Regions from separate parts of the Paenibacillus sp. ICGEB2008 genome, predicted to be linked through region 2. Evidence: riboswitches for the same ligand, from Rfam matches in the RefSeq annotation. Region 2 holds a riboswitch; each other region holds the start of a gene.
What was found. A riboswitch is a leader RNA that binds a small molecule or an ion and turns the genes downstream of it on or off. The one in region 2 is predicted to bind glycine.
Positions count from the first base shown of each region.

Region 1: linked by a shared signal. The riboswitch ahead of gcvT (glycine cleavage system aminomethyltransferase GcvT) and the one ahead of sdaAB (L-serine ammonia-lyase, iron-sulfur-dependent subunit beta) in region 2 are both predicted to bind glycine.
Region 3: linked by a shared signal. The riboswitch ahead of C400_RS0114345 (alanine/glycine:cation symporter family protein) and the one ahead of sdaAB (L-serine ammonia-lyase, iron-sulfur-dependent subunit beta) in region 2 are both predicted to bind glycine.

Region 1 is NZ_AMQU01000008.1:75,682-80,095, reverse strand. Features, by position in the region: gene C400_RS0109170 (PTS mannitol transporter subunit IICB) at 1-737, opposite strand, end outside; gene gcvH (glycine cleavage system protein GcvH) at 1,165-1,563, opposite strand; glycine riboswitch at 1,866-2,058, shown strand; glycine riboswitch at 2,059-2,155, shown strand; gene gcvT (glycine cleavage system aminomethyltransferase GcvT) at 2,235-3,335, shown strand; gene gcvPA (aminomethyl-transferring glycine dehydrogenase subunit GcvPA) at 3,460-4,414, shown strand, end outside.
Region 2 is NZ_AMQU01000012.1:16,495-20,908, forward strand. Features, by position in the region: partial or broken gene sdaAA (L-serine ammonia-lyase, iron-sulfur-dependent, subunit alpha) at 1-838, opposite strand, end outside; gene sdaAB (L-serine ammonia-lyase, iron-sulfur-dependent subunit beta) at 828-1,517, opposite strand; glycine riboswitch at 1,729-1,843, opposite strand; gene C400_RS0112475 (DUF6359 domain-containing protein) at 2,058-3,662, shown strand; gene C400_RS0112480 (ABC transporter ATP-binding protein) at 3,994-4,414, shown strand, end outside.
Region 3 is NZ_AMQU01000014.1:253,662-258,075, reverse strand. Features, by position in the region: gene C400_RS27870 (sensor histidine kinase) at 1-536, shown strand, start outside; gene C400_RS0114345 (alanine/glycine:cation symporter family protein) at 662-2,080, opposite strand; glycine riboswitch at 2,239-2,333, opposite strand; glycine riboswitch at 2,345-2,429, opposite strand; gene C400_RS0114340 (glycoside hydrolase family 1 protein) at 2,598-4,055, opposite strand; gene C400_RS0114335 (LacI family DNA-binding transcriptional regulator) at 4,267-4,414, shown strand, end outside.

The DNA of each region.
Region 1 (4,414 bases), on a different contig from region 2:
CCTTTACCGAACAGGCAATAGGCCAGCAAAATGCCGAGCCCCGGCCCAGGATTGGATTCAAGCATGAACAAAACGGATTTTCCTGTTCTTGCAGCTTCCTCTAGCGCAATCGGACTCAATACTCCGTGATTCAGTGCGTTGTTGAGAAATAATACTTTTCCGGGCTCAATAATGAGATTGACAAGCGGCAAGAGCCCTGCGTTCACGAGGAACTGTACACCTGCCGACAACACTTGACTGATGGTTTGCACGACCGGGCCAATCCCCACATGAGCGAGCAGTGCTAGAATGGCACCGATAATCCCGGCCGAGAAATTATTGACCAGCATTTCAAAACCTGATTTGACTTTGCCCTCAATGGCCTTATCGAACTTCTTCAAGATCCATGCAGCCAGCGGGCCAGCTACCATTGCTCCCAGGAACATCGGGATATCGGCCCCCACAATGACACCCATCGTCATAATGGCACCGATCACACCTCCACGCTGTCCGTGAATCATCGTGCCTCCTGTATAACCAATCAACAGCGGCAGCAAATAATTTTTCATCGGATCAACCAGTTGTGCAAAACCCTCGTTCGGGAACCACCCGGTCGGAATAAAGAGTGCTGTAATTAATCCCCACGCAATAAAGGCTCCCATATTCGGCATCACCATACCGCTGAGAAAACGGCCAAAACGTTGTACGGCGACACGAGCGCCACCGTTTGAACTGGACTTTGTGTCCACTGTGCTCATATTCATATCCTCCTTGTGAGTAAATAGCATCACTACCTTTTCTTAAAATTCATACTAAATGACAGCGCTATCTTCATCAACGAAATGAAAACGTACTTTCGTCATGAACGTTGATGACAACATTTAAATTTAAAATAACGGACAACGTATTATACCTGCATAATTCTTCTTAATATGACCGATAACAATAGAAATTAGTCGAAAAAACAGTGCTGTAAATCTGCACACTTATATAGAGGAGCTCACCTCTAAATCTAATAAATCGACGTAATTACGTCTTCTAAAAGACAACAAAAAAATAGCCGCCATGTCAGATCATAGCGACTATTTTATACACAAAACGAGCGGACTAACGATGCTTTTATTCAATTCAATATCCATATAAAAATTTAGAATAAAGCGCTAATATTCCATCTTATATTGCTCGTTATTGTTCATCCGAAATCAACTGCTCGTACTGATCCGCAGACAGCAGCTTGCTCAGAGCTTCCTCGACATCATTGCCCATCTCTACTTCAATCATCCAACCCTTTTCATAGGGAGATTCATTCACCAGCTCAGGTGTGCTTTCCAGAGCTTCATTTACTTTCAATACGGTTCCCGCCACCGGAGCAAAAAGGTCGGATACGGTCTTCACCGATTCAATTGTACCAATCTCTGCCCCCTGTTCAATCGTTGCTCCCGCCCCAGGTAATTCCACAAAAACAATATCACCCAGTTGATGCTGTGCAAAGTCTGTAATGCCGATCCGCAACGTCCCGTCTGCTGTGCGCTGAACCCACTCATGTTCGTCTGTATACCAAAGTTCCCGTTTCACTTCACTCATCCTGCTTTCGCCTCACTTCCACATGAATAAAATGCTTTTAATCACCTGTATTAGACAGGTTAAGATTATGACAACATGAGCAATCATGTCAATAATACTAACAAAAATACTTCATGTTATCTCATATAGCATAGAATATTAAAAAATGATAACTTGTAACAAACGCTTACATATCCTTATTTATACATTAAATGTTTTTTGGATTGTTTTATATGACATTTTTATTGACATTTTGAATGAATTTGCGTATTAATGGGTTATAGCAAATGCTTTTGGAAATACCCCGACAACTGCAAACGCGGATGAACGCGGAGGGAGAGACTACCCAAAAAATTCGCATAGCTGTTGTCGTTTCTGAGACAGTTGTGCACGCGAACTCGGATCAACTTGTTACCTGCAAAACCGGGTAACCTACCGTTGATCCAAAAGGTAGCGCCGAAGGAGTAAACTTGCATTGCAGGTGAATCTCTCAGGCAAAAGGACCTCTGCCGGACGCATCTCTGGAGAGCATTCGCGATTAGAGCGGATCACCCAAGGGGAAACCTGGTTCACACCGGGGTAACTTTCTGGTATCAAGGACAGAGCTGAAAGAAGAGTATGGACTGCCGTCTATACGTTTCTTTCAGCCTGTCTTTTTTGTTTAGCCGATTACACTGGATAGGAGTGAAAAAATGTCTAATTTGCGAAGAACACCATTATTTTCGTCTTACGGGACGCAGCCCGGGGTTCGTTGTATTGACTTTGGCGGGTGGGAGCTTCCCGTTCAGTTTAACGGCATCCAAAAAGAGCATGAGGCCGTCCGGCAACGCGCGGGTTTATTCGATGTCTCGCACATGGGCGAGTTTTTGGTTGAGGGCAAAGAAGCCGAGGCTTTTTTGCAATGGGTAACCACGAATGATGTCAGCCAGTTGGAACCGGGCCAGGCACAATATTCACTCCTGTGTTACCCCGATGGAGGCGTAGTGGATGACTTGCTTGTATACTGCAAAGGACCAGAGCGCTACATGCTCGTTGTGAATGCCTCCAACATCGACAAAGATTGGGATTGGCTCATGCGCCACGTACCTGCATCGGTTCATCTGGAGAATGTGTCTGATGCGATCGCATTGCTGGCATTACAAGGTCCGGAAGCAGCACATATTGCCGCAGCCGTGACAGATACAGATATTACGAATCTGGCATCTTTCCGATTCCATGAGAACGTGCAATTGTTCGGAGCAAAAGCACTCGTCTCCCGAACCGGATATACCGGCGAAGACGGTTTTGAATTTTATATACCTGCTGAGGAAGCGCCCGCCGTGTGGAATGGTTTGCTTCGTTGCGGTGAATCGTATGGGCTAATTCCCGCTGGGCTTGGTGCTCGCGATACACTACGGTTTGAGGCACGGCTGCCGCTGTACGGACAAGAGTTATCTGCCACCATTTCACCGCTTGAGGCTGGTTTAGGTTTCTTCGTCAAGCTGAATAAAGGAGATTTTATCGGCAGAGAAGCACTGCAACACCAGAAAGAACAAGGAATTCCTCGCAAGTTGATCGGGCTGGAAATGATTGACCGCGGTATCCCGCGCGCTCATTATCCAGTCTTCGCGGAAGGCCAACACATTGGTGAGGTCACAACGGGGACTCAATCGCCCACCTTGAAGCGTAATTTGGGGCTAGCCCTGGTGGACAGTCGTTTTAGCACCCTATCTACACCGTTAGAGGTCGAAATTCGAGGTAAACGCCTGCGTGCGGAAGTGGTCGCAGCCCCCTTTTATAAGCGGCCACGCTGATCCTAAATCCTCTTCATTTCAAAAAAATGATCATGTCAGATACGAAATTCTGGATTTTCCAACTACGATTATGTATTAGCTAATTTACTATCTAAATTTTGCTTTTCGAAAGGAGCCAGAACTTATGAAGCAGCATCGCTATCTCCCCATGACCGAACAAGATCAAGCCGAAATGCTGCGTGTGGTGGGCGTATCATCCATTGATGATTTATTCAGTGACATTCCAGAGGCAATTCGATACCAAGGGGAACTCCCTCTTTCCTCTCGGCTTGACGAAAGAGCCTTAACTCGCCACATGGCCGAGCTGGCCGGACACAACGCCAATACAGACACACATGCCAGCTTTCTTGGTGCAGGTATTTATGATCATCATATTCCGTCCGTCATTCAGCACATCACCTCACGTTCCGAATTTTACACAGCCTACACCCCCTATCAGCCGGAAGTAAGCCAGGGCGAGCTGCAAGCCATTTTTGAATTCCAGTCGTATATTTGCGAATTGACAGGCATGGCAGTAGCGAATGCCAGCATGTACGATGGAGCGACAGCTCTGGCGGAAGCGGGCTCACTGGCCGCCGCAGCCACGCGCCGTAAACAGCTTATCGTATCAAGGTCTGTCCATCCAGAGGCACGCCAGGTATTGGTAGCCTATGCGCGCGGATTGGACTTGGACATCGTGGAGATCGGCTGTTCGGACGGCGTAACGGATGTCGATGCGCTTGCCGCGGCCGTATCGGAACAGACGGCGGCTGTCTTGATCCAAAGCCCCAACTTTTTTGGAGCCGTGGAAAATCTGAAGCCGATGGCTGACCTGATCCATGCACACAAGGGGCTAATGGTCGTCAGTGCCAACCCATTGGCACTTGGCTTGCTGGAGGCGCCCGGTAAGCAGGGCGCGGATATTGTTGTAGGAGACGCGCAGCCGCTTGGGATCTCGTCCTCCCTCGGCGGTCCAACCTGCGGTTACTTTGCCGTTTCTCAGGCACATATGCGTCGTATCCCTGGGCGTATCGTAGGCCAAACCACGGACCGCAACGGCAAACGCGGCTTCGTGCTGACCTTGCAAGCGCGGGAACAAC
Region 2 (4,414 bases):
GTGGGTGTCTGGGCCAAGCCGCCTTTGGCGGTCTCGCGGTGCTTCGACGGCATCGCGCTGCCGACTTCAAGCATCACGTCGATGACTTCGTCAGACGGAATGGCGCTGCGCACACCCGCCAAAGCCATATCCGCCGCGGCAAGCGCAGTCACGGCTCCCAGTCCGTTGCGCACGATGCAAGGAATCTCCACGAGTCCAGCGACGGGGTCGCAAATCAGGCCGAGCGTGTTCTTAAGAGCGAGCCTACGGCGTGAACGGCCTGCTCAGGTGTGCCACCGCGTAGCTCCACCATCGCGCCAGCGGCCATCCCGATGGCTGAGCCAATCTCAGCCTGACAGCCTCCCTCCGCGCCGGAAATGAAGGAATTGTTGGCGATGACGTAGCCAATGGCTCCGGCTGCGAACAAGCCGTGCACCATATGCTCATCATCCCAGCCGAATCGCTCCTGCGCACTAATGAACACACCGGGGATGACTCCACAAGAGCCAGCAGTGGGCGTAGCCACAATACGCCCCATGGATGCATTAACCTCCGACACGGATAGCGCATAAGCCATGGCGAGTGCAGAGGCGTCGCCGGAGCAGGTTTCCCCTGCCCGCAGATACTCGGCCAGACGCTTGCCATCACCGCCCGTTAATCCACTGCGGGATACGGTGTCTTGTGTCTGACCACGATGAACGGCCTCCTTCATGACTTCATAATAATCAGACATTTGGCGGAAGATTTCTTCTTCCGTTGTATTCGTCTCTTGTACCTGCTCTTGAATCATCAGGCGGCCAATCGTGGTGGATTCCTCCGCGCATATGGCGCTGATTTCATGCAGATGGCTAAATCGCATCAGATTCAGCTCCTTTTTTCAAATTAATCATTTTAATTTCGTACATATGTGGTAAGGATCGTAGTTTTGCGATCAGTTCAGCCGTAGGAGGACTGTCCGTTTCGATGGCGGTAAGTGCTTCTCCATCTCGGCCTTTGCGATCCACATGCATATAGGCAATGTTAATGTCGGCAGCGCCGAGTGCTGAAGTCACCGCACCTAATGTGCCGGGCTTATCCGAGTGAAGAAGCACCAACGTAGCCAGCTCCCCGGTCAGGTTGACTCGGAATTCGTTGAGCTGCTGGACATGGATGCTGCCGCCGCCGATGGAGGAGCCCAGCAGTGTGCGCTGATCCTCACCCTTCCACAGTTCAAAACGGACGGTATTTGGATGGGGCGCGGGTAGTCCGCTGACGGCAAACTCCACGGCCATTCCAGCCTGCTCCGCCCATTGCTCGGCATCTGGAATTCGGTGGTCGTCTGTATCGTAATTGAGCAGGCCTGCGATGAGTGCTAGGTCTGTACCGTGTCCTTTGTAGGTGTCGGCGAAGGAGCCGTACAGTGTCATGCGGGCACGGTCCGGCTGCATCCCGAGCCAGTGACGGGCAACGCGTGCAAGCCGCACCGCGCCTGCAGTGTGTGAACTGGAAGGTCCGGTCATGGCCGGACCGATAATGGAAAATACATCTTTGAAACGCATGGTGTGGCCCCCTGTATGTTCTAGTACCATAGTATATGGTATTTCCGCGTTTGTGCGCAGCTATGACGGTTCCTAATGCTGACGTACAATGTGAGCGCAAAAAAGGACAGGATAAGGAAGTTTCCCTTATCTCTGTCCTCGTTACCTGAGAGTTTCGTGCGGTGTACTTACCGCCTTACCCCTTGGGTGGCTTGCGCTCTCTCCAGAGTTGCGTCAGATGACGATACATGGACCTGAGAGATTATCCGCCAGCCGGGTGCTGACGTCTTGCTCCTTCGGTGCCGCCAGCGTGTAAGCCCCTGGACAGACTCTCCCGTCATCTTCATTCGCGTATACCGTTCTACATATCTTTCTTAGCGTAATGTATGCCGTGCTCGGTGTCAATCGCAGGTTTCAATTTTTACATAAACAGGCGAGTTTCCGATAAAAAAGATTAAAATTTACATAATTATGGATGAAATCAGGAAGGAATTAGAAGATTGACAGCTAATCTGATAGAGGACAAGTACATTTATGGAATTATAGGAGGGATATTGACGTATGGTAAAAGGCTTGCGGTTCACAGGTTCACGCTTGAAAGGGGTGCTGCATCTAGCAGCGATCGTATCGCTGTTGATTGGGATCCTCGTTCCATTCGGTCAGGTCAAGGCAGAGGGAGCATTGACAGTAGACGAAGCACTTCAGCGCCAAGGCAGTGGAGGTACAGTGACGGTGGAAGGCTACATCGTCGGACATGCTACCGGATCGAAAACAGCTAATTTTTCTGCTCCGTTTGCGAATGATTTTAACGTACTGATTGCCGACCAGGCCAATGAACGTAGCACGTCTAATCTATTGGATGTGCAGCTGACATCTGCGTACAGAGGGCAATTTGGGTTAATAGGTCATCCTGAACTGGTCGGCAGCAAAATTCGCGTGACAGGTACGCTTGGTGCCTACAATAATTTTGGTGGAGTAAAAAGTCCAAGCGCTGTGGAACTGGTGAGTGGAAGCGAGCCGGGGGAACCAGGTGAACCTGGCGAACCTGAACCTGGCAACCCGGGTCAACCCGGTACTACACTGCCGGATGGAAAAGGCAAAAAGGTGCTGTTCGATAATACGCACGCACAGACGGCTGGTGCAGCAGATTGGGTCATTGAAGGCGCCTTCTCCGACTTTGCCAATGGATTACGTAATGTAGGCTTTACTGTGGATCAATTGAACCGCCCTATTCCTTTTACTTATGGAGAACAGGCCATAACCTATGATAAGCTGCGCCAATATGATGTGTTCATCATCGGTGAAGCGAATGTGGCCTTTAAGGCATCCGAGCAGGCTGCCCTGCTGCAATATGTGAATAACGGGGGAAGTGTGTTCTTCATCTCCGACCATTATAATGCCGACCGTAACAAAAACCGTTGGGATTCCTCCGAGGTTATGAATGGCTACCGTCGTGGAGCCTATACTAATCCGGCCAAAGGCATGACTGCAGAAGAAGCTGCATCGCCGGCGATGCAAGGATTAACAAGCTCCGATTGGCTGGCGACCAACTTTGGTGTTCGTTTCCGTTATAATGCGCTTGGCGATGTAAATGCTACGGACATCGTAGCCGCAGATCAATCCTTCGGCATTACCAAGGGTGTACGCTCGATTGCCATGCATGCGGGATCTACGCTGGCTATTATTGATCCTACCAAAGCCAAAGGAATTGCCTATATCCCGACAGGTACAAAAAAATGGGGCAATGCAGTAGACCAAGGAGTCTATAATGGCGGAGGCCGTGCGGAAGGTCCTTATGCTGCGATCTCCAAGGTGGGTCAAGGCAAGGCAGCATTTATCGGTGATTCTTCCCCTGTAGAAGATGCTACTCCGAAATATGCGCGTGAGGAAAACGGACAGTCGAAAAAGACATATGATGGTTTTAAGGAAGTAGACGATGCCACCTTCCTGGTGCAAACGGTCCAATGGCTTGCGTGGAAGCAGGACTATACGAAATTATCCGATGTGGCAGGTTTAACGCTGGATCAACCGACGAAGCTGCTGCCGTTTGAAGAGCCTGCGGCTTCCACAGAACCGCAACCGGAGCCTTGGTCTGCTCCAGCAGCAGGCTACAAATGGTACGATCCAAGAACGTTCAAGCCGGGCTCCTATGGAGCGGCTTCGTAATAAACGCAAAAAATAATTCAGTGTGAGTGGTTGGTGCTAGTTAGCCGTTTGGTCCTCTGTAGGGGATCAAACGGCTTTTTTGTGATGAAAATTAACCTGTGGTTGGTTATTTTATTACATTTTGTGCCAGGAAGGTCGCGCTACGGCTGGATCATTGATTTTTTAAATGATGTTGATAGCATAATCTTAATTGATATATCCATATACTGGTGATAGGATGTATTCAAATTATTCCGACAAAAACGGTATGTAATGTTTGTGGAAGGTTTTAACATCAAACATGGTGAGAATAAGCAGGACAAGACCATGGAGAATGGAGGAAGCGCGCGCATTGAATATCGAACCTGTGTTGGAGATTAAAGGATTATCCGTATCTTTTCGTATCAACGATCAATACCACCCGGCAGTCGATCATCTGGATCTGACGGTCAACCCCAATGAAGTGCTGGCTGTAGTCGGAGAATCCGGTTGTGGCAAAAGCGCGCTGGCGCTTTCCATCCCACAATTGCATGACATGGAGCGGACACGTGTCGAAGGAAAGGTTCTTTTTAAAGGCACGGATCTGATCCGTCTCTCCTCAGGGCAAATGAATAAAATCCGCGGAGCGGGCATTGGCATGATCTTTCAGGACCCGCTGACAGCACTGAACCCGTTAATGAGCATTGGCAAGCAGATCGAGGAAAATCTCGATTATCATACGTCCCTATCTACGAAGCAAAAAAGGGAACGTGTACTGGAGCTACTGGAAAGCG
Region 3 (4,414 bases), on a different contig from region 2:
TTGTCCGTGCTTGTTTACAAGAACAGAGGACGGAAGAGGGTGTTAATCACATCAACCAAACTCTAAAAAATATAGACTCACCAAAACTTCATATAACAACAGGACATCTCGTTATTGATGCTTTAGTAAATCATACTTTCAGCATCGCTAATAAAAGTGGGATAGCTTTCTTCCATCAAATCCATATTAACCCGGCAAATATTAGTATTGGAAGTCATGATCTATGTATTGTCTTAGGTAATGTTTTCGATAATGCTATTGAAGCTGTAATGCAGCTTCCTAGAAAGAAAGAGCATTCAATTCATTTGGAAATTTTCACCGATAATATTGCCCTATGGATTTATGTTCGCAATTCAAAAAGTAATTATCTCAATACAGCATTCTCAACCAAAACATACAATCCCCCTTTAAAAAAACATGGGTATGGATTACTTAACATCCAGCAAGTGATAAAGAAATATGGTGGTTATTTAAATACAACTATTACGGATTCGCATTTTCAAATTACGATTATGCTCCCATGTAATAACTCTTAGGTTTGTAAACGTTATGGATTAAGAGATATTCAGAATAAATAAAATGTCGGTAATCACCAGTCTTATAACCTAAAAAAAGGAGTACCCTCAAGCCTGTGATGGCTGAGGATACTCCCTTTTAGTATTTATGAATTTACCGTTTGTCCCTTTTCTTCTACTTGGATAGCCGCCCCTACATTGGCACCAGCAAGAATACCCTTGTTCTTATTAGGATACAAAGAATTCATATAAGTCCGGGTTTCTGCAACAACAATTCCCGACAAGCCGAGCAGTGCAATCAGGTTCGGAAAAGCCATCATGGCGTTAAAAATATCTGCCAGCAGCCAGATGGCATCGAGCTTGATGAACGCGCCTCCGGCAACCAGTACGATGAACAGATAACGGTATGGTTTAATCCACTTGACCCCAAGCAAATATTCAACACAGCGTTCCCCGTAGTAGTTCCAGCCAAGTATCGTTGTGAACGCAAATAAAATAAGGCTAATCGTCACGAGCTCTGCTCCAGCCGGAAAGGCACTGGAAAACGCATGCTGAGTCATCAGACCTCCATCATCATTTCCACTCCATATTCCCGTAACCAGCAATGTAAATCCTGTCAAATTACAAATAATCATCGTATCGATAAAAACGCCCGTCATGGATATTAGCCCTTGTTCTGCGGGCCATTTCGTCTTAGCTGCTGCTGCTGCGATTGGCGCACTTCCCAAACCAGCTTCATTTGCAAAGATCCCTCTGGCAACTCCGCTTCGCATCGCCAGCATAATCGTGGCTCCGGCAAATCCACCCGTCGCAGATGTTGTCGAGAAAGCCCCTTGTAATACTAGTGCGATCGCATGAGGAAGCTCTCCTGCAAACTTAATGAGTACGATTAAACAAACCACGATATAGAGCCCCGACATGAATGGAACAATCTTTGTGGATACCTTGGCGATACTTTTGAGTCCTCCAATCGTAACAACAGCCGTCAACACGGAAATAATGATTGCTGTAACTACTGTTGGCACGCCAAAGCTACTTTCCGTAGAAGAAACGATAGCCTTTACTTGCGGAAAAGTACCGATTCCAAATAGTGCTACAAGAATACCAGAAAAGGCAAACAACATCGCCAGCGGCTTGAAACGGCGGCCAAGCCCATTTTCAATATAATACATCGGTCCACCCGAAAATTGTCCGTTCCGGTCTTTAACACGGTATTTAACGGATAATAGCCCTTCCGCATATTTGGTTGCCATCCCGAAAAAAGCTGCAACCAGCATCCAGAATAATGAACCGGGCCCACCCAGTTTGATCGCTGTTGCGACACCGACGATACTTCCCGTACCTACAGTAGCTGCAAGTGCCGTACTCAATGCTCCAAAGCTACTGACATCCCCGCTGCCTTCGTCCGGCGCTTTACCAATTAGCTTGAGCGCTAAGGGCAATCGAATAATCTGAAGCATCTTCAGACGGATCGTTAGCCACAACCCAGTGCCCATGACGAGAATTAGAAGCGGCGCTCCCCACATCCAACTGTCAATCGTTTCTAACACATGTACCAAATTCATTTCAACCCGCTCCTTCAGCATAGTAGAAAACAAAAAAGAGTCAAATCTGTTGATTCGACTCTTGGAGAGGTTAAAGGCACGAAAAAATACAACCATCTTGTGCAGGATTTCACCTCTAAAAGCTTATAAAAAGCCTAGGGCTATCCCTGTCACAGGTTATTCGCGTCTCTGTCCTTTTGCCTGAGAGTTTAAGCAGATGTGATCTGCGGTGCACCTTCGGCGCCCAATTAAGGGTCTCTCCAGAGTTCTGTCCGTTTACGGTCCCTGCTCGTTGCTGTAAATCAGCCTAAGCACCTGAGAGTTTTGCCCCTTCGGTTGGAACTTTCATTCCATCTCCCGCAAACATCAACCAGACATATGAAATTTTTATTCATTATACAGAAAAATTTCAGCTTATTACAAGTGAAAAATTTGTGAAGCCCTCTGAAAGAATCAATAGAGTGTCTATACAAAAAGCGGGTACAGCAGATTGCATCCTGAGGATTTTCTCTGCTGTACCCGCCAAAACGATATGGAATTATAATTCTTCACCGTTGGTTGCTATCACATTTTTATACCAGTTAAATGAGTCCTTTTTGGAGCGTTGAAGCGTTCCGTTACCGTCATCATCCAGATCAACGTAAATAAATCCGTAGCGCTTGGACATTTCGGACGTAGACATGCTCACAAGGTCGATAGGTCCCCAGCTGGTGTAACCAATCAGATCAACACCGTCAGCAATCGCTTCCTTCATTTGGGCAATATGCTGACGCAAGTAATCAATGCGATACGTGTCATGCACAGAGCCGTCTTCTTCTACCTTATCATACGCACCCAGGCCATTTTCCACGATGAACAGTGGCTTTTGATAGCGATCATAAAACGTATTCAGTGTAACACGCAGGCCGATCGGATCGATCTGCCATCCCCAGTCGGAAGACTGCAGATACGGATTTTTCACACCGCCTATCAGGTTCCCTGCTGCCTTTTCGCCTTCTGGCCCTGCCGATACGGTCAAGGTCATATAGTAACTAAATGAGATAAAATCGACCGTGTTATTTTTCAAAATTTCGGCATCGCCGGGTTCTGTCTGGATCACAATATTATTTTCTTCAAAATAGCGGTTCATATAGTTGGGATATCCCCCACGAGCATGCACATCCGTAAAGAACAGGTTCATTTGATTTTCATGCTGTGCTTTCAGGATATCTTCTGGGTTACACGTATGTGGGTAGCTTTCAATGCGGGCCAGCATACAGCCGATCTGAGCGCCCGGAATGATCTCATGTCCCCGTTTGGTCGCCAATGCACTTGCTACAAATTGATGGTGCAATGCTTGATATATCGCTTGTTGCTTGTTTTCTACACGGTCAATAACCACACCGCCGCCTGTAAACGGGCTCATAGTCATGACATTAATTTCGTTAAAGGTCAGCCAGTATTTTACTTTATCCTTATAGCGTGTAAATACCGTTTCGGCATATTTTACGTAATGATCCACGACTTCGCGTCCCAACCAGCCATTATACTTCTGTGTCAGACCTAGCGGTGTTTCATAATGCGACAGTGTTACCAAAGGCTCAATACCATACTTGCGCAGCTCATCGAATACATTGTCGTAGAATTGCAATCCTGCTTCATTCGGCTCGGCATCATATCCATTCGGGAAAATCCGCGACCAGTGGATGGACATCCGGAATACTTTAAAGCCCATTTCTGCAAACAAGGCAATATCTTCTTTGTAGTGGTGGTAAAAGTCCACACCTTCACGCTTTGGAAAACGGGCGTTTACCTTCCCTGCCAAGATGTCCTTCAGTCGTTCGGACGAAATTTCTATAGCATGATCGTTCTTACGTTCTGATTTAGGTACATAGGCTATCATGTCTGCGCTGGATAGACCTTTTCCATCTACGTCAAAAGCACCTTCCAATTGGTTGGCTGCAGTTGCCCCGCCCCAGAGGAAGTTTTTCGGGAATCCTTTTAGCGTCTTCGTCATGGTATGAAAACCTCTTTCCTTAATTTAATGTTTTCACTTTAGTCAGTAACCCGTCAGGTGCTGCAATGCGAATCCATAACTAACGGTAACCGTTCTCCTTTGAAATGCATCGACAGATGCTTTAAAATAGACGTAATGCCCTCATAAAGCATCCTAATTGTTGTAACGCGTTTCATGTCAAGTATTTTTTTCTCAGGTGAGGAGAAGCATCATGTCGAATCTTGATCAAATTGCAAAACTGGCGGGCTTTTCCAAAGCTACGGTATCCAGAGTGTTAAATCAGTCCCCCCATGTAAGCCAAGAAACCAGAGCTAAAATTTTAAAAATAATGCAGGAATTGGATTATGTTCCTAATCGAA